Regions from separate parts of the Thioalkalivibrio sp. ALJ15 genome, predicted to be linked through region 1. Evidence: predicted binding sites of a transcription regulator. Region 1 holds the regulator's gene; the other holds the start of a gene.
What was found. The regulator FliA, encoded in region 1, starts transcription of late flagellar genes. The targets are predictions, from matches to a motif close to GCTAAAGTTNNNNNNNNNNCNGCCGATA.

Region 1 (11,754 bases):
GCGCGGATGCAGACGTCGCGATGCCGGATGACCTGCCGGTGCCGGAAGACTATCTCGATCCGCAGCAGCCGCGCGGCCGTCGGAGGAACCGCTAATGGCCTTCTTCGACCGCCTGGGGACTGTCGGCAAGTGGGGCCTGGGGGCGCCGATCCTGCTGATCGCGATGCTCTCGATGATGGTGCTGCCGCTGCCGCCCATCGCCCTGGACGTCCTGTTCACCTTCAACATTGCGCTGTCGCTGGTCGTGATCATGGTCGCGGTCTACACGCCGCGACCGCTGGAGTTCGCCGTTTTCCCGACGGTGCTGCTGGTCGCCACATTGCTGCGCCTGGCGCTGAACGTGGCCTCCACGCGCGTGATCCTGCTGGAGGGGCATACCGGCACTGACGCCGCGGGCCAGGTCATCCAGGCCTTTGGCGATTTCGTCGTGGGCGGCAACTACACCGTCGGTCTGGTGGTGTTCGCCATCCTGATCATCATCAACTTCGTGGTGGTGACCAAGGGCGCGGGGCGTGTCTCCGAGGTCAGCGCCCGGTTCACCCTGGATTCCATGCCGGGCAAGCAGATGGCGATCGACGCCGACCTGAATGCCGGAATTCTGACCCAGGAAGAGGCGCGCAAGCGCCGCGAGGAGATCGCCAGCGAGGCGGACTTCTACGGCTCGATGGACGGTGCCTCGAAGTTCGTGCGCGGGGACGCAATCGCCGGGATTCTCATCCTGTTCGTGAACATCATTGGCGGCCTGACTATCGGCACGCTGCAGCACGGCATGTCGATGGGCGACGCCGCGACGAACTACGTGCTGCTGACCATTGGCGATGGTCTGGTCGCGCAGATCCCGTCGCTGGTGCTGTCCTCGGCCACCGCGATCATCGTGACCCGTGTCTCCAGCACCCAGGACATGGGCCAGCAGGTGTTCGGGCAGATGTTCTCCAACCCGCGCGTGCTGTACGTGGCAGGTGGCGTGATCGCCGCGCTGGGGCTGGTGCCGGGTATGCCCAATGCCGTGTTCCTGGGTCTCGCCTCGCTGGCCATTGGCTCGGCCTACCTGATGCAGCGGCGCGAGCGCGAGCAGGCCGTGGAGGTGGAGCGCGTGCCTGACGAAGCGGCGGACACCAGTCCGGAAAATCGCGATCTCACCTGGGACGACGTGCCGCCGATCGACCTCGTCTCCCTGGAAGTCGGCTATCGTCTGATCCCGCTGGTGGATCGCACCCAGGACGGTCAGCTGATGGGGCGGATCAAGGGTGTGCGCCGCAAGCTCTCCCAGGAGCTGGGGTTCCTGCTGCAACCGGTCCATATCCGCGACAACCTGGAACTGAGTCCGAATGCCTATCGCATCTCCCTGCTGGGTGTCACGGTGGCGGAGGCCGAGGTCTTCCCCGATCGCGAGCTGGCGATCAATCCGGGCGAGGTGTTCGGCACCGTCCCGGGCACGCCGACCAAGGATCCGACCTTCAATCTGGACGCCTTGTGGATCGATCCGGCGGATCGCGATCAGGCGCAGGGCGCCGGCTACACCGTGGTCGACTGTTCCACCGTGATCGCCACGCATCTGTCGCAGGTCTTCCGCGAGAACGCCCATCGCCTGATTGGTCACGAAGAGGCCCAGCATCTGCTGGACCAGCTGGCACGGCATTCGCCGAAGCTGGTCGAGAATCTGGTGCCGAAGACACTCTCGCTGTCGGTAATCCTGAAGGTGCTGCAGAACCTGCTGGCCGAGCAGGTCTCGATCCGCGACCTGCGCACGATCGCCGAAACCCTGGCAGAGGAGGGCGTGAAGAGTCAGGATCCCGGCGTTTTGACTGCGGCCGTGCGTGTCTCGCTGTCGCGCTCGATCGTGCAGGACCTTGTGGGACCGGACGATGAGCTGCCATTGATCGCGCTCGACCCGTCGTTGGAACAGCTCTTGCATAAGTCTCTTCAGGGCAGTAATGGCGAGACCGTGGGGCTGGAACCGGGCCTGGCGGAACGCCTGCAGCGGTCGGTGTCCGAGGCGGCCCAGCGCCAGGAAGCCAGCGGGCAGCCGGCCATCCTGGTGGTGGCCCCGGAGATCCGCTCCTGGATTGCCGGGTGGCTCCGCGGAGCCGTGCGCAGCCTGGCGGTGCTGGCCTTTACCGAGATCCCCGATAACCGGCGGATCCGCGTGGTGGCCACGGTGGGCCAGGAAGACTCGGCCCGGCAGGCAACGCCCACAGGTGCCTGAGACGAACAGTAGCGATCGGATACGAGAGGGAAACACTGATCAGTGTTTTCCTTGAGCGGAGCGGGAGAACAGCGATGAATGTGAGACGGTACCGGGCACGCGACATGCGCGATGCGATGCGGCAAGTGCGTGAACAGCAGGGTGAGGATGCCGTGATCCTGTCGAGCCGCCGTGTCGATGGTTGGCTGGAGGTTGTCGCGGCGCTGGAAGATGGCGATGCGGGGGTCTCGGAGCGCGAGCAGCAGGCTGCGGTGAACGCGGTCCATGCCCCGCGTGAGGCGCCGGCATCCGCCTCGCGTCCGAGCCCGGGCTCGGGCTCGGCCTGGCCCGCGGACCCCGAGCTCGCCGCGATGCGCCAGGAGCTGCGGGATCTGCGCAGCCTGCTCACCCGCCAGCACAGCGACAACGAGGCCGCACAGTGGGCGGCGCGGCATCCGCTGGCGGCGGAGTGCAAGGCGCGTCTGATGGACCGTGGGTTCAGCGAGTCACTGGCGCGCAGTCTCGCCGGGAGTATTCTCGACGACAGCACGGTGGAGCAGGCCTGGGAGCGGCTGCGCGCACGCCTTTCCGGGGCGATCGCGACCCGCCATCCGGACATCCTGGATGAAGGTGGCGTGCTGGCCCTGGTGGGGCCTACGGGGGTGGGCAAGACCACTACACTCGCACGCATTGCCTTGCGTCAAATCCGTCGTATGGGTGCGGATTCGGTTACGCTGGTCACACTGGACACCCAGCGCATTGGGGCCACGCGCCAGCTGCAGGCGTTCGCGCAGATGGCGGGCGTGTCATTGCGGGTGCTGCAGAGCCCGCGCGAGTTGCGCGACATGACCGCGCGAGCAGAGGATGGGCATCTGATTCTGGTCGACACCGCCGGGCAGGCACCTTCCGCGGTGGGCGACGAGTCGCTATTTGCCGGCTGGCCGGACCATGTCCGGCGCGAGAGCTGGCTGGTCGTCTCCGCGACCACTCAGGCGGCGGCGCTGCGAAGGGTGCTGGATGCGTTCCGGAAGACGGAGCCATCGGCGCTGGTGCTGACCAAACTCGACGAAGCCGAACAGTTGGGGGAGACGTTGTCGGTATTGCTCGATCAACACCTTGGGCTCACGTTTGTCAGCGATGGACAGCGGATTGCCGAAGACTTCCACCGGGTCGAGACGGGCGATCTGACCCGGCGGGCGCTCGGCGAAGAGCGCGGCCCCGCGCGTCGATCCTCCCGCGATGAACGATGGACCGATGCAAGCCTGGCGGAGTTCTCGAATGCCGGCCGCAATGCGCCGTCGCCGCGCCGTACTCAGGATGCGGGCGTTCTGGAGATGATCCATCCGGTGGGGAAAGGACGCTATGCCACGCACTAATCAGCCGTTGAAGGTCATTGCGGTTGCCTCCGGCAAGGGCGGCGTCGGCAAGACCAATGTGTCGGTCAACCTGTCCGTGGCGCTCGCGCGGCTGGGCCGCGAGGTCATGCTGTTTGATGCCGACCTGGGGCTGGCCAATGCCGATGTGCTGCTCGGACTGCGACCCGAGCGCACCCTGCATGACCTGGTGACCGGACAGGTGAACGACCTCCAGGATGTGCTGATCGAGGGCCCGGAGGGGATCAAGGTCATCCCGTCGGCCTCGGGGATCGCGGCGATGGCGAATCTCACGCAGCTCGAGCACAACGGTTTGATCCAGGCATTCAGCGCCTATTCCAAGCCGCTGGATGTGCTGGTGGTGGATACGGCAGCGGGCCTGCAGGAATCCGTCACGACCTTCTGCCGGGCGGTCCAGGAGACCCTGGTTGTCGTCTGCGACGAGCCGGCGTCCATCACCGATGCCTATGCCTTGATCAAGGTGCTGCATCGCGATCATGGCATGCGGCGTTTCCGGCTGGTCACGAACATGGTCCAGGACCGCGCGGGCGCCGAGCGCTTGTTGCAGAAACTCACCACGGTTTGCGACAACTACCTGCCGGAAGTCATCCTGGATCTCGCCGGTTACATCCCGATGGACGAGCATCTGCGCAAGGCCGTCCAGAAACGGGCACCGGTCGTGCAGCAATATCCGGGCAGCCCGGCGGCCAAGGCCTTTACCGAACTCGCCCGTGCGGTCGACCGCTGGCCGGTGGCCCGTGGTGCCGATGGTGGTGTCGGGTTTTTCGTCGAACGGATGCTGCAGAGCGCATGATGGCGACGCGTAATCGCCTCCACGGATACGAGAACGTGGCCGCAGCCGGCCACGAGCAGCGCGTCGCGGAACATATCGAGCTGGTGCACCGCATCGCGCACCATCTGATGGCTCGCCTCCCTTCCTCGGTCCAGGTCGATGACCTGATCCAGGCCGGCATGATTGGCCTGCTGGAGGCCGCGCGGCAATTCGAGGGCGGGCAGGGCGCGACGTTTGCGACCTACGCCGGGATTCGCATCCGTGGCGCGATGATCGACGAGTTACGCCGCAGTGACTGGACCCCGAGATCGGTGCACCGCAACAGCCGCAAGATCGCCGAGGCGATCCAGACGGTCGAGGCCAGGGAGGGACGTGCGGCGCGCGGGGTCGAGGTGGCCGAGGAACTCGAGGTCCCGATCGACGAGTACTACTCGATGCTGCAGGACCATGCCGGCGCCCATCTGTTCGCGCTGGATGATCTGGGCGGCACCGATGGTGATGCGGACCGGGTGATCGAGGGGCAGGAGGCCTCGCCCTCGCGCACGATCGAGGCCGGGGAGTTTCGCGAGGAGCTGGCCGCCGCGCTCGGCGATTTGCCCGAACGCGAACGTCTGGTGTTGTCGCTTTATTACATCGAGGAGCTCAACCTGCGCGAGATTGGCGCGGTACTCGGGGTGACCGAGTCGCGCGTCAGCCAGATCCGCAGTCAGGCCGTTATCCGACTGCGCGCGCGCCTGGGCTCCTGGCTCGAAGACGGCGAGGCTTTGCAGTTATTCTGAAGGCCAAGCTCTAGTACTCATATGAATCATTTATCCCGGAGTGACCTGTGGACAAGGGAATGAAAATTCTCATCGTGGACGACTTCTCCACGATGCGACGGATCATCAAGAACCTGTTGCGTGATCTTGGCTTCAACAACACCCAAGAGGCCGATGACGGCAGCACGGCATTGCCGATGCTCCAGAACGGCGACTTCGATTTTCTGATTACCGACTGGAACATGCCCAATATGCCGGGCATCGACCTGCTGCGGGCGGTTCGTGCCGACGAGAAGCTGAAGACGATGCCGGTGCTGATGGTGACGGCGGAGGCCAAGCGGGATCAGATCGTCGAGGCGGCCGAGGCGGGCGTGAACGGCTACGTGGTGAAGCCCTTTACTGCGGAAACCCTCAAGGAAAAGATCGACAAAATATTCGAACGCATTGAATCCCAAGGCTAGTTTGGGATTCGGTGTCGAAGTCCCCTAGTCCAGACAAATGGATGGCCGGGGGATCGATCCCGGTCATCACGTTCGGGATGGGGAGCGAGCAAGGGGCTTTGGATGACAGACCAAGAACAATCGATCAGTGAGCAGCAAATCGCTCGCGCGCGGGAGCTCGTGCAGGTTCTGGAGGCAGGGGATGAGGTGGCCGCGCGCGCGTTGATCCAGGATCTGGCGCGCCCCTACGACCGGGAACTCTTCGACGAGCTCGGAAAGCTTACGCGCGACCTGCACGAGGCCTTGCAAAGCTTCCGGGGGGATTCGCGGCTGGTCGAGTTGACCCAGGCCGAGATCCCGGATGCCCGCGAGCGTCTCAATTATGTGGTCACGATGACCGAGAAGGCCGCGCACGAGACCCTGACCGCGATCGAGACGAGTCTCCCCATTGCCGAATCGTTCAGCCAGCAGGCCGGCCAACTGACGGCGAAGTGGACCCGTTTTCGCAATCGGCAACTCTCGGTCGACGAGTTCCGGGAATTCGCTCGTGAGCTGGACGAGTTTTTTGCTCAGGCCAACGACGATACCGAAGAGCTGCGCCGCCTGCTGTCGGAGGTTCTGATGGCGCAGAGCTACCAGGATATTACCGGGCAGGTGATCCGGCGCGTGATTCAGCTCGTGACCGACCTGGAGGAGAACCTGGTCACGCTGATTCGGCTGTCCAGCGGGCGTATGGAGACGGTCGAGGCTGCGGAGAAGACGCTGGATGACGATGCCGAGCGGCGTGAGGGCGATCGGCGTGGACACGGGCCAGCAGTGCCGAAGACTCAAGATTCCGGCCAGGATGTCGTTCAAGGACAGGACGAGGTGGACGATCTGTTGTCCAGCCTGGGCTTCTAGGTAGCCCGCTGATCCCTGAATCGGCGGCTTCCCGGCGCCCACCCCTCAACGGCAAGCCTCACCGGAACGGAGAGACCGAATGGCCATCGACCCCAACGACGAAATCCTTCAGGACTTCCTGATCGAGGCCGGGGAACTGCTCGAAGGACTCAACGAGCAGCTGATCGACCTGGAACAGCATCCCGATGACCGGGATCTGTTGAACGCGGTATTCCGCAGCTTTCACACGATCAAGGGTGGCGCGGGCTTTCTGAGCCTGGATCCGCTGGTGACCGTCTGCCATCACGCAGAGGATGTGTTTAATCTCCTGCGCAATGGGGAACGTCAGGTCGACGGTCACCTGATGGATACCATGCTGCGGGTCCTCGATACGTTGAACGTGATGTTTGGCGACCTCCGCTCCGGGGTCGATCCGACGCCCGCGGAGGCCGATCTCGTCGAAGACCTGCGGCGGATGGCCAAGAATGAAGACGTGGCCGGCAATTCCGAACCCGCCGCAATCGCGACGCCAGACGTGCCCCCCGAACCGGAGCCGGAACCGGCACCCCCCGCCGAGGTGGAAGCCACTGCGAAGGCTGGAGGGGATGAGTCGGGGCTGGTCGGTGCCGATGACGAGATTACCGATGACGAGTTCGAGGCCCTGCTGGATTCGCTGCACGGCGATGGTTCGCCGCAGGCGGCCCAGGACTCCGCTACGCCGTCGACTGAGGACGCCGGGTTGCCCGACACCGATTCGGATGCAGCCGGGCCAGGGGACGACGGCGAGGACCTGATTTCCGACGATGAGTTCGAGAACCTGCTGGACGAGTTGCAGGCACGAGGTCATGGGCCTCCTGCCACTGCAGCGCCGGCACCCGCTGTGACTGAGTCGTCCCCGCATGAAGAGCCGAGCGTGGAGCCCGAAGCCGCTGGCGCGACACAGGAACCGCCGGCTCCCGAAGCCAAGCCACAGGCGTCTTCGCCTGCGGCCGGGGCGGCCGGCGCCCGGCAGGCCCCTCAGGGCGAGGCCTCGGTCCGTGTGAACACCGAACGTCTCGACGAGATTATGAATCTGGTCGGGGAGCTGGTGCTCGTGCGCAACCGCCTGAGCATGTTGCGAACCCAGCACGTGGATGACGAGCTGGGCAAGGCCATTAGTTCGCTGGCGCTGGTCACGTCGGATCTTCAGACGTCGGTGATGAAGACCCGCATGCAACCGGTGAACAAGGTCTTCAATCGCTTCCCGCGCGTGATCCGCGATCTGTCGCGCAGCCTGGGCAAGGAGATCGAGCTGGAGATCTTCGGCGAGGACACCGACCTCGACAAGAACCTGGTCGAGGCCCTGTCCGATCCGCTGGTGCATCTGGTGCGCAACGCCGTGGATCATGGGATCGAGACTCCGGAGGTGCGCGAGAAGGCCGGCAAACCGCGCAAGGGTACGGTGGTGCTCGGCGCGGCGCAGGAAGGCGATCACATCGCCTTGCTGATCAAGGACGATGGGGGTGGCATGGATCCGCAGGCCCTGCGGCGCAAGGTCGTCGAGAAGGGTCTGATGGAACCCGCGATGGCCGAGCGGATGACCGATCGCGAGGCCTTCAACGTCATCTTCATGGCCGGGTTCTCCACCAAGACCGAGATCTCGGATGTGTCCGGTCGCGGGGTGGGGATGGACGTCGTCAAGACGAAGATCTCGCAGCTCAACGGCACCATCGAGATCGATTCCGAGATCGGTGTCGGGACCACGCTGCGGGTGAAGCTGCCGCTGACCCTGGCGATCCTCCCTGCATTGATGGTCATCCTCGACGGGCGGCGATTCGCGATCCCGCTGGCGTCTGTCTCGGAGATCCTGGACCTGGATCTGACCAAGACCCATTACGTGGATGATCAGGAGGTCATTGTCGTAAGAAATCAGGCGCTTCCGGTTCACTATCTCAAGCGGTGGTTGAAGCCGGGGTTCATCCCCGAAGCCAAACCGGAATCGCATGTGGTCGTGGTGCATACCGCGGATCGCAAGGTAGGGCTGGTCGTCGATGATCTGGTGGGGCAGGAAGAGGTGGTCATCAAGCCACTGGGGCAGAACCTGCAGGGCGTGAAGGGCCTGGCAGGCGCGACCATCACGGGTGATGGAGGGATTGCGCTGATCCTGGATGTCGCCGATCTCGTGGGTTTGTTGACGCACAAGATCCCGTCGGCGGGCCGCACCCGGCGGCCTGCGCAAACAATCGAGGGCTAAGGATGCCGGTTAAGGTACTGGTGGTGGATGACTCCGGGTTTTTCCGCCGCCGCATTAGTGAAATTCTGGACGCCGACGCGGGGATCGAGGTCGTCGGCAGCGCGGAGAACGGCGAGGAGGCGATTCGCAAGGTCAAGGAACTGGACCCGGATGTCGTGACCATGGATATCGAGATGCCCGTGATGGACGGCATCACCGCGGTGCGCCGGATCATGGCCGAGAACCCCCGGCCGGTACTGATGTTCTCGAGTCTGACCACCGAGGGGGCCCAGGCGACCCTGGATGCGCTTGAGGCAGGGGCGGTGGACTTTCTGCCGAAGCGCTTCAGCGACATCGCGTCCGATGAGGACAGCGCGCGCATGCTGCTGCGCCGGCGGGTGCGCAGCCTTTCGCGCAGCCGGGCCCGTTCGGTCAGCCAGCCAGGGAGCGTGCGACCAGCGGTCGAGGCCCGCCCTTCTGCGCGTCGTGAAGAGTCCGACCGCAAGGCGGCCGAGGTACAGCGACAGGCCCCGCCGGTCAGTCGGCCCGCCGTGCCGCTGCGGCAGGTCCGCGCGGTGCTGATCGGGACGTCCACCGGGGGGCCGGTGGCCTTGCAGGAAGTGCTCAAGGCCCTGCCGGCGAACTTCCCACAGCCGATCTTGCTGATTCAGCACATGCCTGCGAGCTTTACGCCGGCCTTCGCGGAGCGCCTGGACGCCATGTGCCAAATTCGGGTCAAGCAGGCACAGGATGGCGATGTCATGCGCCCTGGGGTGGCCCTGTTGGCCCCCGGCGGTCTGCAAACCACGCTGGAGCGCGGCAGCCAGACAACGGTGCGCGTGACCGAGAGCCCGTTGGGCACGATCTACAAGCCCAGCGTGGATGCCGCGTTCAGCTCGGCGGTCGAGGCCTTGCGCGGGCAGGTGCTCGCCGTGGTGCTAACCGGGATGGGCGCAGATGGCCGCGAAGGTGCGCGGGCTTTGAAGACCGCCGGGGCGCAGGTCTGGGCACAGGACGCGGCCACCTCGGTGGTGTATGGGATGCCGGCTGCAGTCGCAGAGGCCGGGCTCGTGGATCAGGTGTATCCGTTGCCGGATGTGGGTCCGGCACTGGTCAAGGGGTTCTGCTAGATGGATATCCTGAGCCTCATCGGGATCACCCTGGGGCTCGTCGCGGTGCTCGGGGGGAGTATCGCGAAGGGGAGTGGTCTGGGCGCACTCTGGAACGCGGCCGCGTTTGTGATCGTGGTCCTGGGGACGCTGGGGGCAACCCTCGTGCAGGCGCGCATGGCGGTGTTTCTTCACGGGATGCGCATTCTGCCCTGGGCGTTCAAGCCGCCGCGGATCGACAACGAGGCGATGCTGGCTCGCATCGTGGAGTGGTCCAACGTGGCACGCAAGGAAGGGCTGCTGGGTCTGGAGACGCTGGCCGACGAGGAGACCGACGAATTCGCGCGCAAGGGGCTGCAGTTGCTGGTGGATGGCTCCGAGCCGCAGACCATCCGCCAGATCCTCGAGGCGGATCTGGACAACCGCGAGCATTTTGATACCCAGGGGGCCAAGGTATTCGAGAGCATGGGGGTGTACGCCCCGACGCTTGGCATTGTCGGCGCGGTGATGGGTCTGATGGCGGTCATGCAGAACCTGGCTGACCCCAGCAAGCTGGGAGCGGGGATTGCCGCGGCCTTTGTCGCCACGATCTACGGGATTGCGTCGGCGAATCTGTTGTTCCTGCCGGTGGCGAACAAGCTGAAATCAATCATCCAGAAACGCTCGCAGCACCAGTTGATGCTGATGGAGGGGCTGATCTCCATCGCCGAGGGCGAAAACCCCCGCAACATTGAAAGCAAGCTTAGCGGCTTCATCCACGAGTGAGGTCGCGATGGCCCGGCGCAAACGCCCAGAAGAAGCGGAGAATCACGAGGCCTGGGCCATCCCCTATGGCGACCTGGTCACGCTGCTGCTGGCGTTTTTCGTGGTGATGTACGCGATCTCCTCGGTGGATGACGGCAAGTATCGTGTGCTGTCGGAGTCGCTGGTGGACGCCTTCCGGGCACCGGCGCAGACCGATCCGATCCAGGTGGGAGAACCGACGGTGTCGCGTGAGCAGTCCCTGGACGAGATGCGCGCGCTGGTTCCGATTGATGTGCAGCCCGGCATCGTTGACGACGGTGTAGCACCCATCGACATGGCCTTATCCGGGCTACTGGACGATGCGGGTACGGATGACGAGCTGCAGGAGTTCCTGGAGGCACTGGCCGAGGTCGCCGACGAGCTGGAAATGGCGATGGCCCCCTTGATCGAGGAGGGTGATCTCCGGGTAAGCCGCGAGGCGTACTGGCTGGAAATCGAGATCACCAGTCGGCTGTTGTTCGGGAGCGGTTCGGCTACGTTGAATCCCGAGGCCCGGGCCCTGCTGGACGAGGTCGGGGCGATCCTCGCGCCGCGGGTGTCGCGGGTGCACGTGGAGGGCCATACGGACAATGTCCCGATCCAGACGGCGGTCTATCCTTCCAACTGGGAGCTTTCTTCGGGGCGTGCCGCGGCCGTGGTGAGCGTGTTTGAAGACGCGGGCATCGAGCCGAAGAATCTGGTGGCCCTGGGATATGGTGAGCATCGTCCGGTCGCGAGCAATGATACCGAGCAAGGACGGGCGGAAAACCGGCGGGTGGCCATCGTGGTCCTGCCCGGCGCGCGCCCGCGCGAAGACGGGGCGCAGGAACCCGAGCAATTGCGCGAAGACCTTCCGCTCGCGCCGGGTGCACCAACGATGGATGGGGACGAGGGGGATACCGAGTGAAGATCTGGGCGGTGGCCAACCAGAAGGGCGGGGTGGGCAAGACCACGACCACAGTCACCCTGAGTGGCCTGTTGTCGGGTCCGGAACAGCGCGTCCTGATGGTCGACGTCGACCCCCATGGCTCGCTGACGGCCTATTTCGGCCACGACCCGGAGACCGCCACCCGCGGTGTGTACGAGCTGTTCAGCCAGTGCGCAGAGGGGAAGCGTCCTGATCCGCGGGGGTTGATCCGCGAGACCCGGTTCCCGGGGCTGGACCTGCTGACGGCCAGTACGGCACTGGCCACACTCGACCGTCAGCTTGGTACGCGCAGCG
Region 2 (11,754 bases), on a different contig from region 1:
CGCCCGCTTTTCCGACTCGTCGCCGTAATAGTCCTTCAATACCGGATGCGGCTTGTACCCCGGATCATTCATCCACTTCCCCCTTCTGCGCGCCGCGCGCGCCCAATGCCAGTTCAATGCCCGCGAGAGGCGGGGCCCTGCGGGCTAGCCCTCGCGGTACAGCCCTTCGATTTCCACTAACAGTTCGCTGCGGCAGATATCCCCATGCAACAGCAGGATGTCGACGTCTTCGCCCAGGCACTCGCGCAGATGCCGCTGCGCGCGAGCACCGTCTGCCCGGTGGCGCAGATAGACCTTCAGCATCGACAGGTCGCCGGGATCGCGCAGAGCCACAGCGCCCTCCTCGGAGGCCGCCGCCAGCAGCACCCCGATATTGCGCAGGCTCTCGTCGATCTGGGCCTCGAGATCCTCCGCGTGCCGGCTTTCGTGGCCCACGATGCTGGCCGTCCCGGAGATGAACAGTTCCGCGGCCCCGCACGCCTCCTGGCTCATCCGCGCCCGCGCGAAGGACGGGCTGCGCGGCCCGTACTGCCGCGGATAGCGAAACGCGCTGACCTGGCGCGGATTCTCGATCCGCAGCGTGGCCTCGCGCATGGCGATGAAGTAGATCAGCATGCCGTCGGCATGCGTGCCAATGGCCGTCGCCGCCGGCAGGTGCCGCTCGAAATCCGGCAGGGCCTCGAACACCCGGGCGCGCCCGGCACAAAAACTGCGGTAGCGCTCCTGGCCGTTCAGTTCCTGGTTGATCGCAGGGAAGTAGTTCCAGGCCCGCACCAGGTGTCCGAACCCCCGCTCCTGGCAGGCCTCGAGGATCGCATGATAGGCCTGCTCGGTTATGGCCCCGGGGTCCTCGGCGGCGCCATGCGGCCGATACCAGCAGCCCACGAGCCGGTCCCCCGCATGCGCCAGCATCAGGTCATCGATCTGCTCGGTGCGCACCGCACCCGCTGCGTACCAGAGCTCGGGCGCCGCCTCGCGGCCTTCCGGGATCTCCAGTGGCTCGAGGCCAAGGGCAATATCGATCCCGTCCGGGCGCAACGTGGCCCCGGTAACGGGACCGAAACGCAGCGTGAGTACCGGTGCGTCACCCCGGCCTTCCTGCCGGCTGATCGCGAGCCCCGGTGGGCCTAATTCAAGCTGAGGCATTCATGCGTCCATGCCGTTCAAGACGGGCACAAAAGACGCCGATTCTAGCACCGCACCTACTCCCCGTCCCCATTCGTCGCATCCCGCGGGCGCAGCTCCAAGCCTGCATCCTCCAGAAACTCGCGCAGCCCCTCGATGTAGCGCGAGCCGGTCGCCCGAAAGGCGTCATTGTGCCCGCCGTCCATCTCCATCAACTGTGCCCCATCGCCGCCCGCCTCCAGCAGGCGTTCGGCATGCGCAAACGGCACGATCTCGTCGTCGCGCGCATGGGCAAACAGCAGCGGCGCCTCAATCGCCCCGACCCGTCCGAGCACGTCGTATTCATGCCGGATCAACGCACGCACCGGGAGCCAGGGGTAGACCTCCGCGCCGAGATCGGCTGCCGAGGTGAAGGCCGCCTCCAGGATAACGGCCGCAGGGCTCTTGGTCTCGGCCAGCCGCGCCGCCACGGCTGCGCCCAGGGAACGGCCGAACAGTACGATCTCCTCGGGTTCGTACTCCAGATGCTCGCGTAGCCAGTTCCACGCCGCACGGGCATCTTCATAGGTGCCCTCCTCGTCAGGTCGCCCCTGGCTGTTGCCGTACCCACGGTAGTCGATGATCAGCACCGCGAGCCCCAGATGATGGAACTGCTCGAGCGACTCCAGGCGATGCCCGATATTCCCCGCGTTGCCATGCAGGAATAGCAAGACCGGCGCATCATCCTCGGGGCCCGGCAGATACCACCCGTGCAGCCGCACGCCGTCCTCGGTCTCGAGCGCCACATCCTCGTATTCCAGCCCGATGTTCGCGGGACTGCCGACCACATTGCTGCTGGGCATGTAGATCAGCCGGTCCTGCGTCAGGTAGATCAGCCCCACGAACAGGGCATACCCAACCGCCAGAATCAGCGCCAGTTTGAACAGGTTCAGCATGATCCGATCGTGACCCGGCAGGGGTCCGATGGCAAGCCAAACCGGTAGGCCGTCGTATGAATCCCCTTCGGACAAAGCCTTTGCCCGGCGGACGGCTGACGTACAATACCTAGCGATCATGCGCCATTCGCTACTCACCAACACCGAGCTGCAGGGCCTGGACCGCGACCAGCTGGTCGCGCGCTTTGCCGGGCCCAACGGCGATGCCGCGTCGGCAACCGCGCTGGCGGATGCGCTGGACCTGGCGCTGGCTTCGGTGGATGCCTCCGGCCTGGAGTCTCATCCGCTGGACGTGGCCGAGGTCCTGCGCCATCTGAACGTGGACCGGCAGACCATCACCGCCGCGCTCCTGGTCAGCGCCTATCTGGCCCGACAGATCGACGAGCGCGCCCTCAAGGAGCGCTTTGGCGACTCGATTGCGCGCTTGACCGTCAACGTCGCGGCCCTGGTCAGCCGTCGCTTCGAGGCCCCGGTCGGACGACCGGAACAGGCCGAACGCCTGCGCCGCATGCTGATGGCGATGGTCGACGACGTGCGCGCGGTGCTGATCAAGCTCGCCTACCGGGTGCAGCACCTGCGCCTGACCGTGAAGGAGCCGGACGACGGCGCGCGTGTGCTCGCCCAGGAGACCCTGGACGTGATCGCCCCGCTGGCGAACCGCCTGGGCGTGGGCCAGCTGAAATGGGAGATGGAAGACCTCGCGCTGCGCATCCTCGAACCCGAGACCTACCGCGAGATCGCCAAGGGGCTGGAGGAGAACCGAACTGAGCGCGAGACGTATGTAGAGCGCTTCGCCCATACCCTGCGCGACCGGCTGGCCGAAGCCGGCATCCAGGCGCGCGTGTTCGGGCGGCCCAAGCACATCTACAGCATCTGGAAGAAGATGCAGCGCAAGCAGACCTCGCTGGACGAGCTCTACGACCTGCGCGCCACCCGTGTAATCGTCGATGAGCTCGCCACCTGCTACACCGTGCTCGGCATCGTGCACAACGACTGGCGCCACCTGCCCAGCGAGTTCGATGACTACATCGCCAATCCCAAGGACAACGGCTACCAGTCGTTGCACACCGCGGTGGTCGGCCCCGAGGGCAAGGTCGTCGAGGTGCAGATCCGGACCCGCGAGATGGACGACTTCGCCGAACTCGGGGTCGCCGCGCACTGGCGCTACAAGGAGGGTGGGCGCGAGGATCAGGCGCTGAACCGCGCGATCAGCAGCCTGCGCCAGTTGCTGGAGGCCGCCGACAACTCCGACCAGAACCTGCTCGACGAGATCCAGAGCGAGCCGCTGCACCAGCGCGTATTCGTGCTCACACCCCAGGGCGAGGTAATGGACCTGACCCAGGGCGCCACGCCACTGGACTTCGCCTACGCCGTGCACACCGAGGTCGGCCACCGCTGCCGGGGGGCCAAGGTGGACGGGCATATCGTCCCGCTGACCTACAAGCTGAAGTCCGGCGAACGCGTCGAGGTGCTGACCACCCGCGAGGGCGGCCCCAGCCGCGACTGGCTCAACCCCAATCTCGGCTACCTGAACACCGCCCGCGCCCGCTCCAAGGTACGCACCTGGTTCCGCCAGCAGCACCAGGACGAACACCTGGCCACCGGCAAACACCTGATCGACCGGGAATGTCAGCGTCTGGGCTGCGGTTCCAATCTGGACCGCAATGCGCTCGCCGAAGCCATGAAGTTCCAGACCTTCGACGAGCTGCTGATCGCGCTCGGCGCCGGGGATATCACCACGAACCAGATCGCCGGGCGCATCTCCCAGCAGCTGCGCGAGCAGCGCCAGGCGGAAAAGGCCCGTGCCGAAGAGGCGGCCCCGCCCCAGCCCACCGAACCGCGCCGGGAAGAACGCATCCAGGACGACGAGATCCGCATCCGCGGCGTCGGCGGCCTGCTGACCTCCCGCGCGCGCTGCTGCAACCCGCAAACGGGCGACCCGATCGTCGGCTTCATCACGCGCGGCGCCGGCGTATCCGTCCACCGCAGCGACTGCATCAACATCCTGCGTATGCCGGAGGAGAAGCGCGGCCGCCTGATCCCCGTCTCCTGGGGCGACGAACCCGAACGCGAACCCATCACCCTCGAGCTCGAGGCCCACGACCGCGCCGGTCTGCTCGGCGAAGTCGGCAACGCCTTCTCCGCCAGCGGCATCAACCTGCTGCGCGTGAACACCCGCACCGACCCCTACGACCGCAGCGTCCACATGGAACTCGAAGCCGAGATCACCGACCTCGGCGAACTCAGCGCCCTGTTCGACCGCCTGCAATCCCTCGACAGCGTCCAGTCCGTGCGCCGCATCCCAAATCCATCAGCCTGAGCTTCCGGCTGCGTAAGCACTACTGCATCGGCCAGAGGGCTGGCCTCCTACGCCAACACGGCCACCTGTAGGAGCGCAGCCCTCTGCGCGATCCAACGTAGGACAGGCCCCTAACCGCCGGGCTTCATCGGCCCGGAGCGCATGGAGTTACGGCGGATGTTCTCGTAGGCGTTGGTGCCTTTCCGCCCCGCGCGCAGTTCGCGCAACTGGCGGCTGGCATCGCCGCGGCGTTCGGCCAGGATCGGGACGGTTTCTTCGTAGAACGCCGACAGGCGTTCCAGCGCGCTGCGCAGGGCCTCGCCCGTGTCATCACGCAATGGTACGGGCTCTTCGCCAAACGCGCGCTCGACCAGCACACGCGCCTTCAGATCCAGCTCTTCCAGGCGGTCCCAGTCTTCTTCGCGGATGGCCTGGTCCATCAGGCCGCGTACGGCCTCCACCGCATCCTCCAGCGTTGCACCGGAGTCCTCTGTACCCGCATCGTTTGTCGTCATGATCGGCGAACGACAGCACGCGGCAATCCCGCGGTCAAGGTCAGACGCCTCAACCGGCCTTGCGCTGACGTTCCTCGGGCGGAATCTCGTCCCAGCCGGCCTTGATCTCGCGCAGAAGCTTGGCGACCTCGTCCAGCGCCGCCGGGTCGTTCTGGGCGTTGCCTTCCAGCAGACGGCGGCTCATGTATTCGTATAGCGCATCCAGATTGCCGGACAGCTCGGGGCTGTGCTTGTGGTCCAGCACGGCCCGCAGCGATTCGACGATATCAATCGCCTTACCGATCTTCTCGCCCTTGAGGCCCACGTTGCCCTGCTGCATTGCCCCCTTGGCTACAGCAATCCGCTCCAGCGCACCTTCAAACAGCATCTGAATCAACCGGTGCGGGTCGGCCACTTGCGCCTCGGCCAACGCCCCCGACTGGCGGTACTGATTCACGCCGCGATTCATCCCCGGTCCATACATCTGCGTGTCTCCGTTATCTATTCACCGCGTGGCGGCGGTCATCAACGAGAGTTGTTGTTGGCCAGCGGCATGTTCGCCAGCTGGTTGGTGAGGTAATCGCCAGTGCTCTGCATCTGGGCCACCATCTGGTCCATCCGCGAGAATTGCCGCACCAGTCGCTGCTCCAGTTGCTCCATACGCATGTCCAGGTCTTCACGTTGCGACCCGATGCGGCGCAGCTCTCCTTGCAGGCCATCGGTGCGCGCCGCAATCAAGCCATCACGCCCGGTAAAGCTGTTCGCGATACCCTCCGCCTGACCACTGATGTCGCGCACCACGTCAGCCACCGTGTCGAATCCATCCCGGTCCAGTGCCTCGTTGAAACGGCTGGAATCAAAGCTGAGCGTCCCGTCCCGGTTGGAGACAATGCCCAGTTCCGCAAACGTCGAGGCCGTCGCTTCCGGCACCTGTGCGTTCCCCATCAGCGCATTGCCCAGGCGGCTGCGGATGTTGCGTACCGTACTGTCGCCAGTCAGTACCGAGCCTTCTTCCGATTCCGGATCGAACCGGGTCAGCTGGCTGGTCTGTCCGACCAATGCGTTGTAGTTCTCGACAAAGCCCTCCAGCAGCTGCTGGAGCTCGTCGCGGTCCTCGTCGATCGAGACGGTCGTCGGTGCGCCCCCCGAGGTGCCGGTCAGCTCGATTTCCACCCCATCGATCGCGTTGCCCAGGGTGTTACTGGCGCTGTTGATCTCCAGACCATTGATGAACGCCCTGGCATCCTGCGCCTCGCGCGCCACCTCGGTATTTTCCAGTCGTCCCAGCCCCTCGGGCGTGCCACCGGTTACCGAAATCCCAATGGTATTGGCCGCGCCAGTCTCACCCGATTCAAAAACCAACCGAGCGCCGTTCTCGTCGTTCACGATGGACGCGGCGACACCCGCGCCGGATTCGTTGATCGCATCACGCACATCGCGAAGGGTCATGCCCTCCTCGATATCCAGCGTTACGTCGTTATCGCCCACCTGAATCGTGAGCTGGCCGGCGCCCACTTCTTCGTCACCATCGGCAAACGCGCCTGAAGCCGTCGCACGAATCTCCGCCTGCGCCAGTTGCTCCACCTCCAGCGAAAAGCTGCGGTTCTCGGCAGTGCCATCCGTGGTTACGCGGGCGACGCTCTCGTCACCGACTGATACCACCTGCTGCGGCTCGAAGCCCGCGAGCGAAGACAGCGATGAGCCGAGCAGGTCAACGCTGCTGGTCAGTTCCCCGAATGCCGAAATCTGTGCCTCGACCTTCTGCTCGCGGCGATCCAGACGCTCCTCGCGCGGCGCGCGCTCCGCGTTGACCAGGTCCCCGACGATCTGATTGAGATCCAGCCCGGAACCCACACCCAGTGAACTGATTGCCATCGTCTTTCCGCTCCTCGGCACCCGACGTCTCGGGCCCCATGCACGTGCTTGTACTTGCTATTACGACAGCCTAGCCCAAATCTTGAGCCACGCGCAGAAAAAACCGGCAGGCATACCCCACACCCAAGGCCCAACCTCCAGCCGCAGGCCTTACCGGTCATTGCGAACAACCATAAGCCAGCGCCCACCACCGCCACCGGCACAACCATCCCCCGATCACACCACACCGCCACTACCGTCATCCCGGAAACCGCGCAGCGGTTATCCGGGATCTCCGGCGCGTGACCAACCCACACTGCCGGGGTGGCACCAGCCCCCGAGATCCCGGCTCTGCGCTGCGCTCCGGCCGGGATGACGGCCTGAGCGTACCGCGCAGGAAAAGAGAGGCCGAGGACCTGCCGGGCAAGAATACCGGGGGACGGGAACGAAAAAGCCGGACCCGTTACCGGGCCCGGCTCAACAACAAATCAAACGTGCGGGTAAAACCACGGCCATTAGGCCCGGTCCACCAGCCCGGTCCCATCCAGCGTCTGCTCGTCGCGCAGTTGCTCGGCCAGGGCCCGCATCTGCTCCGGCGGGATCTGCCGGATCACGTTTTCGCGATCACCATCCATTACGGTGATCACGGTCCGGCCACTGACGTCATCCACGCTGAACTCCAGTGCACGCTTCGTCGACTGCAAATAGGCATTGATCGACTCCACGACACGCTCCATGTCCGAAGCCTCGACCGGTTCCGCCGGCTTGGTACGCTCCGCCACGGCCTGCTCGGCCACCCGCGAAGCACCAGACCCACTGCTGGCCGACACCGCCGAGCCACCTTCCTTGGCTATTTGCCCCATACCGGTGGCCATACGTTCTCCACCCTGGGCACCTCGGCCATTCACAGCCACCAGTGGCGAGCTGATACTTCCAATACCATCACTCATGACACTGTCCTCGTCAGAAGGGGTGGATGGCGAAACCGCCACCCACCCTCAACTCGGAAGCTCGAGTGATCGAGCTTACTGCAGCAGGGCCAGCACGTTCTGCGGAACCGCATTGGCCTGCGACAGCACCGAGGTACCCGCCTGCTGCAGCACCTGGGCACGGGTCAGCTCGGCGGTCTCGGATGCGAAGTCGGCATCCATGATGCGGGACCGGGCGGCCGACAGATTCTCCGAGGAGATTTCCAGGTTGGCGATGGTGTTCTCGAAGCGCACCTGCACCGCACCCAATTCGGCACGAAGCCCGCTGATTTGCTGCAGCGCATCATCGACCACGCCAATCGTATCGGTGGCATCCTCACGCGTCAGAACATTCACGTTGTTCAGGGACTGCTGTTCCGTTTCCAGCCCAGTACCGAACAGATCGCCGGCATTCTCTCCGCCCACAGAAATCTCATCGCCCAGCGGTCCAGTCAACTCGATCCCACGCAGAAATTCGACATCGTCCTCATGCCCGATATTGCCGAACTCCAAGGGTTCGCCATCAGCATCAACCGAGATTGAAAAGTCACTATCGGAGGTGAACACGATCTCATCATCGTCGTTGAGGCTCGCAACGATACCCGAATCGGACAATACACGATTGAGTTCGTCTACCGCGTCTTCAGCATCTTCAATCCCCGACATGTCCACGTTATAGGTGTCGTCACCAACGGTGAACGTTGCAGTACCATCACCAGCCGTGAATTCCAATCCCTCCGTGACTACCTCTTCGGCGCGGGCCGCTTCCACACCAGTGGACTCTGTTAGCTCATTGATAGCAGAAACAACATCGTCCAAGTCGCCAGCGCCATCGAGATCAACCGCACGGCCATTGATCGTAATGTCGGTATCTCCGTCGACATCCAGATCACCTTCGTCAAACAGATCCCCGTCATTCCGCAGCGATTCTCCAGTGGCCAGCGCGCCCGAACCCAATTGGGAACCTCGGGCATCCACACCATCGACTGAAATGGTCTGGTTCTGGTTGGCTCCCACCTGGAAGACCAGATCCTCCAGCTCGCCATTCAAAATGCTTTCACCGTTAAACTCCGTCGAATCCGCAACCCGATTGATCTCCTCAATCAGCTGCTGGACTTCGTTGTTCAGTGCTTCTCGATCTGATGCGGAATTTGAATCGTTGGCGGACTGGACTGCGAGTTCACGAATTCGCTGCATGGCATCGCCAACAGTGCCCAGCGCGCCTTCCGCGGTCTGAGCGAAGGAGATACCGTCATTGGCATTGCGCGCCGCCTGATTCAGGCCGCGGATCTGGGAGGTGAAGCGCTCGGAAATGGCCAGACCGGCCGCGTCGTCCTTGGCACTGTTGATACGCAGGCCCGAGGACAGACGTTCCAGGCTCTGGGCCAGCGCGCCCTGGGAGTTGCCCAGATTGCGCTGCGCGTTCAGGGAAAGAACGTTGGTGTTGATTACTTGGGACATGATCGCTCTCCTGTAGAGTCGTTCGTCACCGCCTCGGGCGGTTCTGGTGAACGGGACGATCCCCGCTCTCAGGACCCTTAACGACCTCCCCCACAGAACCTTTAGGCCTACATCACTATTTTTTTTCATACCCCCGGCAAATCCTTGCCACCCCACCCGCCGCAACGCTTTCCAGCGCCCTCCTGAACGCGACCAGTACGCCCCTGTCGTTATCCTGCCCGCAGCCCCCATCAACACGGTCATCCCGGCCGCAGCGAAGCGGAGAGCCGGGATCTCACGCGCCGGGCATACCCACTGGCCTTGCCAATCCCCACCGCCGAGATCCCGGATAACCGCTGCGCGGTTTCCGGGATGACTCGGGTGGCAGGATGGTACGGAAACGGGCGCCGCGCCCCGGCCCCTCAAGGGTGGCGATTTCACCCCGTCATTGCGAGGAGCAGTAGGCGACGTGGCAATCGGCTGCATGTGGCAAGCCGCTTGATTCCAGCACCTTGTTGCTCCCGACCGATTGCTTCGTCGCTGCGCTCCTCGCAATGACAGGGGTGTGGTGGGTTCGCGGGATGACGGTGGTGGTTGAAGGCGAGACGGTTCGGGTATGTGCCCAGGGCCTTGATATACTTGAGCGATGCGCCTGAGCGACGAACAACAGACGATTATCCGCGAGGAAGTGGCCCGTGCATTCGGGCCGGATGCACACGTGAAGCTGTTCGGCTCGCGCGTGGATGATACCGCGCGCGGTGGCGACATCGACCTCTACATCGAGGCAGACGGCACCCCGAATGACCTGCTGGACCGGGAACTTCGGCTGTCTGCGGCATTGCAACGCCGCTTGGGCGAACGCCGTGTGGACATCGTGGTGCATCCACGCGGGACGCCGCACCGCCCCATCGATGCGCATGCCGACCGCACGGGTGTCGCCCTGTGACCGTCGCGACGCCACCGCAGCGGCTCGCGCGGCTGATTGATTTGGTGGATCGTGAGGACAAGCACCTGCTGGCGGTGAGAGAACGCTTGCTTGAAGGCGATTGCACCGTCGATCCCGACCGCGTTCAGGCGCTGCTCGCCAGCGACACCGGGGTGGACCGGCTTGAATCCTTTGGCGCAAAGTTCGGTCGCATGCAGGACACCATCATGGACAAGTTCATCCCGGCGTTTCTCGCCTGTGCCGGGGAGAACGCGGGTCCGGCTATCGACAACCTGTCCCGTCTGGAAAAGCTCGGCCTCATCCAGAACGCCGACGCGTGGCTGCAGATGCGCCAGTTGCGCAACCGTCTGGTCCACGAATACATGGAAAAGCCGGCCGACCTGGCCCCGGCCCTGCAGCGCGCCTGCCACTTCACCGACCAGATGCACACCGACTACCAGACCCTGCGCACCTACGCGCAGGAGCACCTGAGGATCGGGCCCGCCAGCCATTAAGGAAACACTGATCAATGTTTCCTTGAGGCGTCACAAGCCCCTGCCCATCGGGCGATTAGATCAGCATCTCCCCCAGGTGTGATCCCGCTACAGTAGGAGGCGAGCCCTCTCGCCGATTGGGGCTGGCCAACCCCCCCATCGCCCAGAGGGCTGGGCTCCTACGAGTGTTATCCCGCGAACGAGGGGTCTCAGATCAGCCAGGTGGTGCCGATGCGGGTCTCGGGGGTAGCACCGGGGATCAGGTCCATCAGCAGCCAACCGAAGATGAGGGTGATGAAGGCGCCGCAGAAGACGGTGGCCACGAACAGGCCAATGCGATTGCCGCGGCGCAGCCCGAGGATGCCGCGCAGCGACCAGTACAGCAGCCACAAGCTGTAGAGGATCAGCAGGAGGCCGACCGTGTTGCCCCACGGCCAGGGAAAGGCGGCGGCGACCTTGCCCACCCAGGCGGGCAGCAGGCCGATGGTCACCGCCAGCATCGCCCGGTCCGGATGGGAGTAGCCCTGGAACAGCTCGGTCAGGTAGTGCGCGGACCAGGCCAGACCCAGCACCCCGATGCTCATCGCCAGCACGCTGTAGACGCCGAAGCCCCAGGCCCCCGGCATCGCCTCCGGCGGCAGCCCGGTCGGGATGACCTGGTACAGCCACTGGCTGGCAATCACGCTGACCAGCAGCACCGGGAGCGCCAGACGCAGAAAGGTTTGCCACCAGGGGGGTGTCGCCTCCAGTTCGCCCACCTCCCGCACCGCCCGCAGGGGGTTCGTCAGCGTGCGCAGGACCAGAAGGCCCGGGTTCAGGCGAGAGGGGAATGAGCTCATCCCGTCAGTATGTGGCAATCCCGTGACGGTTTCGTGACAACGTCTGCCTTGACCCTGGCCTGATCGACCCGGGCTCAGCCCGCGAGCGTCAGCACCAGAATCACGAGGGTCAGGGTCTCCACCAGCTCCAGCGTCGCACCGGCCGTGTCGCCAGTGAAGCCTCCCAGCCAGTGTCTCAGTACGCGCGTTGCCACCCACAGCGTCAGCCCAGCGGCGAGCAACGCCGGTATCACCCCCCAAAGGCCGGAGAGCAGGCCGAGCACCAGCACCACGGCAGCCGAGACTGCGACAACGCCGATGGCGGCGCTGCGTGGAAGGTGCCTGGCCATGTCCGCGCCCAATCCGACGGGGTTCACGTAGGGCGTAGTCAGAAACAGCACC

Region 2: G015_RS14450 (flagellin) is a predicted target of FliA. The motif match lies at 9,215-9,242, and genes of this name have one in related genera.

The regions. Positions count from the first base shown of each region.
Region 1 is NZ_KB912059.1:400,967-412,720, reverse strand. It holds gene flhB (flagellar biosynthesis protein FlhB) at 1-95, shown strand, start outside; gene flhA (flagellar biosynthesis protein FlhA) at 95-2,206, shown strand; gene flhF (flagellar biosynthesis protein FlhF) at 2,311-3,561, shown strand; gene G015_RS0111145 (MinD/ParA family protein) at 3,548-4,372, shown strand; gene G015_RS0111140 (RNA polymerase sigma factor FliA) at 4,369-5,130, shown strand; gene cheY (chemotaxis response regulator CheY) at 5,190-5,570, shown strand; gene G015_RS0111130 (protein phosphatase CheZ) at 5,673-6,449, shown strand; gene G015_RS0111125 (chemotaxis protein CheA) at 6,529-8,661, shown strand; gene G015_RS0111120 (chemotaxis response regulator protein-glutamate methylesterase) at 8,664-9,770, shown strand; gene G015_RS0111115 (flagellar motor protein) at 9,771-10,514, shown strand; gene motD (flagellar motor protein MotD) at 10,522-11,439, shown strand; gene G015_RS0111105 (ParA family protein) at 11,436-11,754, shown strand, end outside.
Region 2 is NZ_KB912060.1:88,544-100,297, forward strand. It holds gene G015_RS0111690 (class I SAM-dependent methyltransferase) at 1-72, opposite strand, end outside; gene G015_RS0111695 (hypothetical protein) at 145-1,038, opposite strand; gene G015_RS0111700 (alpha/beta hydrolase) at 1,203-2,060, opposite strand; gene G015_RS0111705 (bifunctional (p)ppGpp synthetase/guanosine-3',5'-bis(diphosphate) 3'-pyrophosphohydrolase) at 2,179-4,380, shown strand; gene G015_RS0111710 (flagellar protein FliT) at 4,491-4,874, opposite strand; gene fliS (flagellar export chaperone FliS) at 4,924-5,337, opposite strand; gene fliD (flagellar filament capping protein FliD) at 5,379-6,728, opposite strand; gene G015_RS14150 (flagellar protein FlaG) at 7,223-7,657, opposite strand; gene G015_RS14450 (flagellin) at 7,733-9,136, opposite strand; gene G015_RS0111735 (nucleotidyltransferase family protein) at 9,762-10,061, shown strand; gene G015_RS0111740 (hypothetical protein) at 10,058-10,555, shown strand; gene G015_RS0111745 (YIP1 family protein) at 10,744-11,373, opposite strand; gene cobS (adenosylcobinamide-GDP ribazoletransferase) at 11,448-11,754, opposite strand, start outside.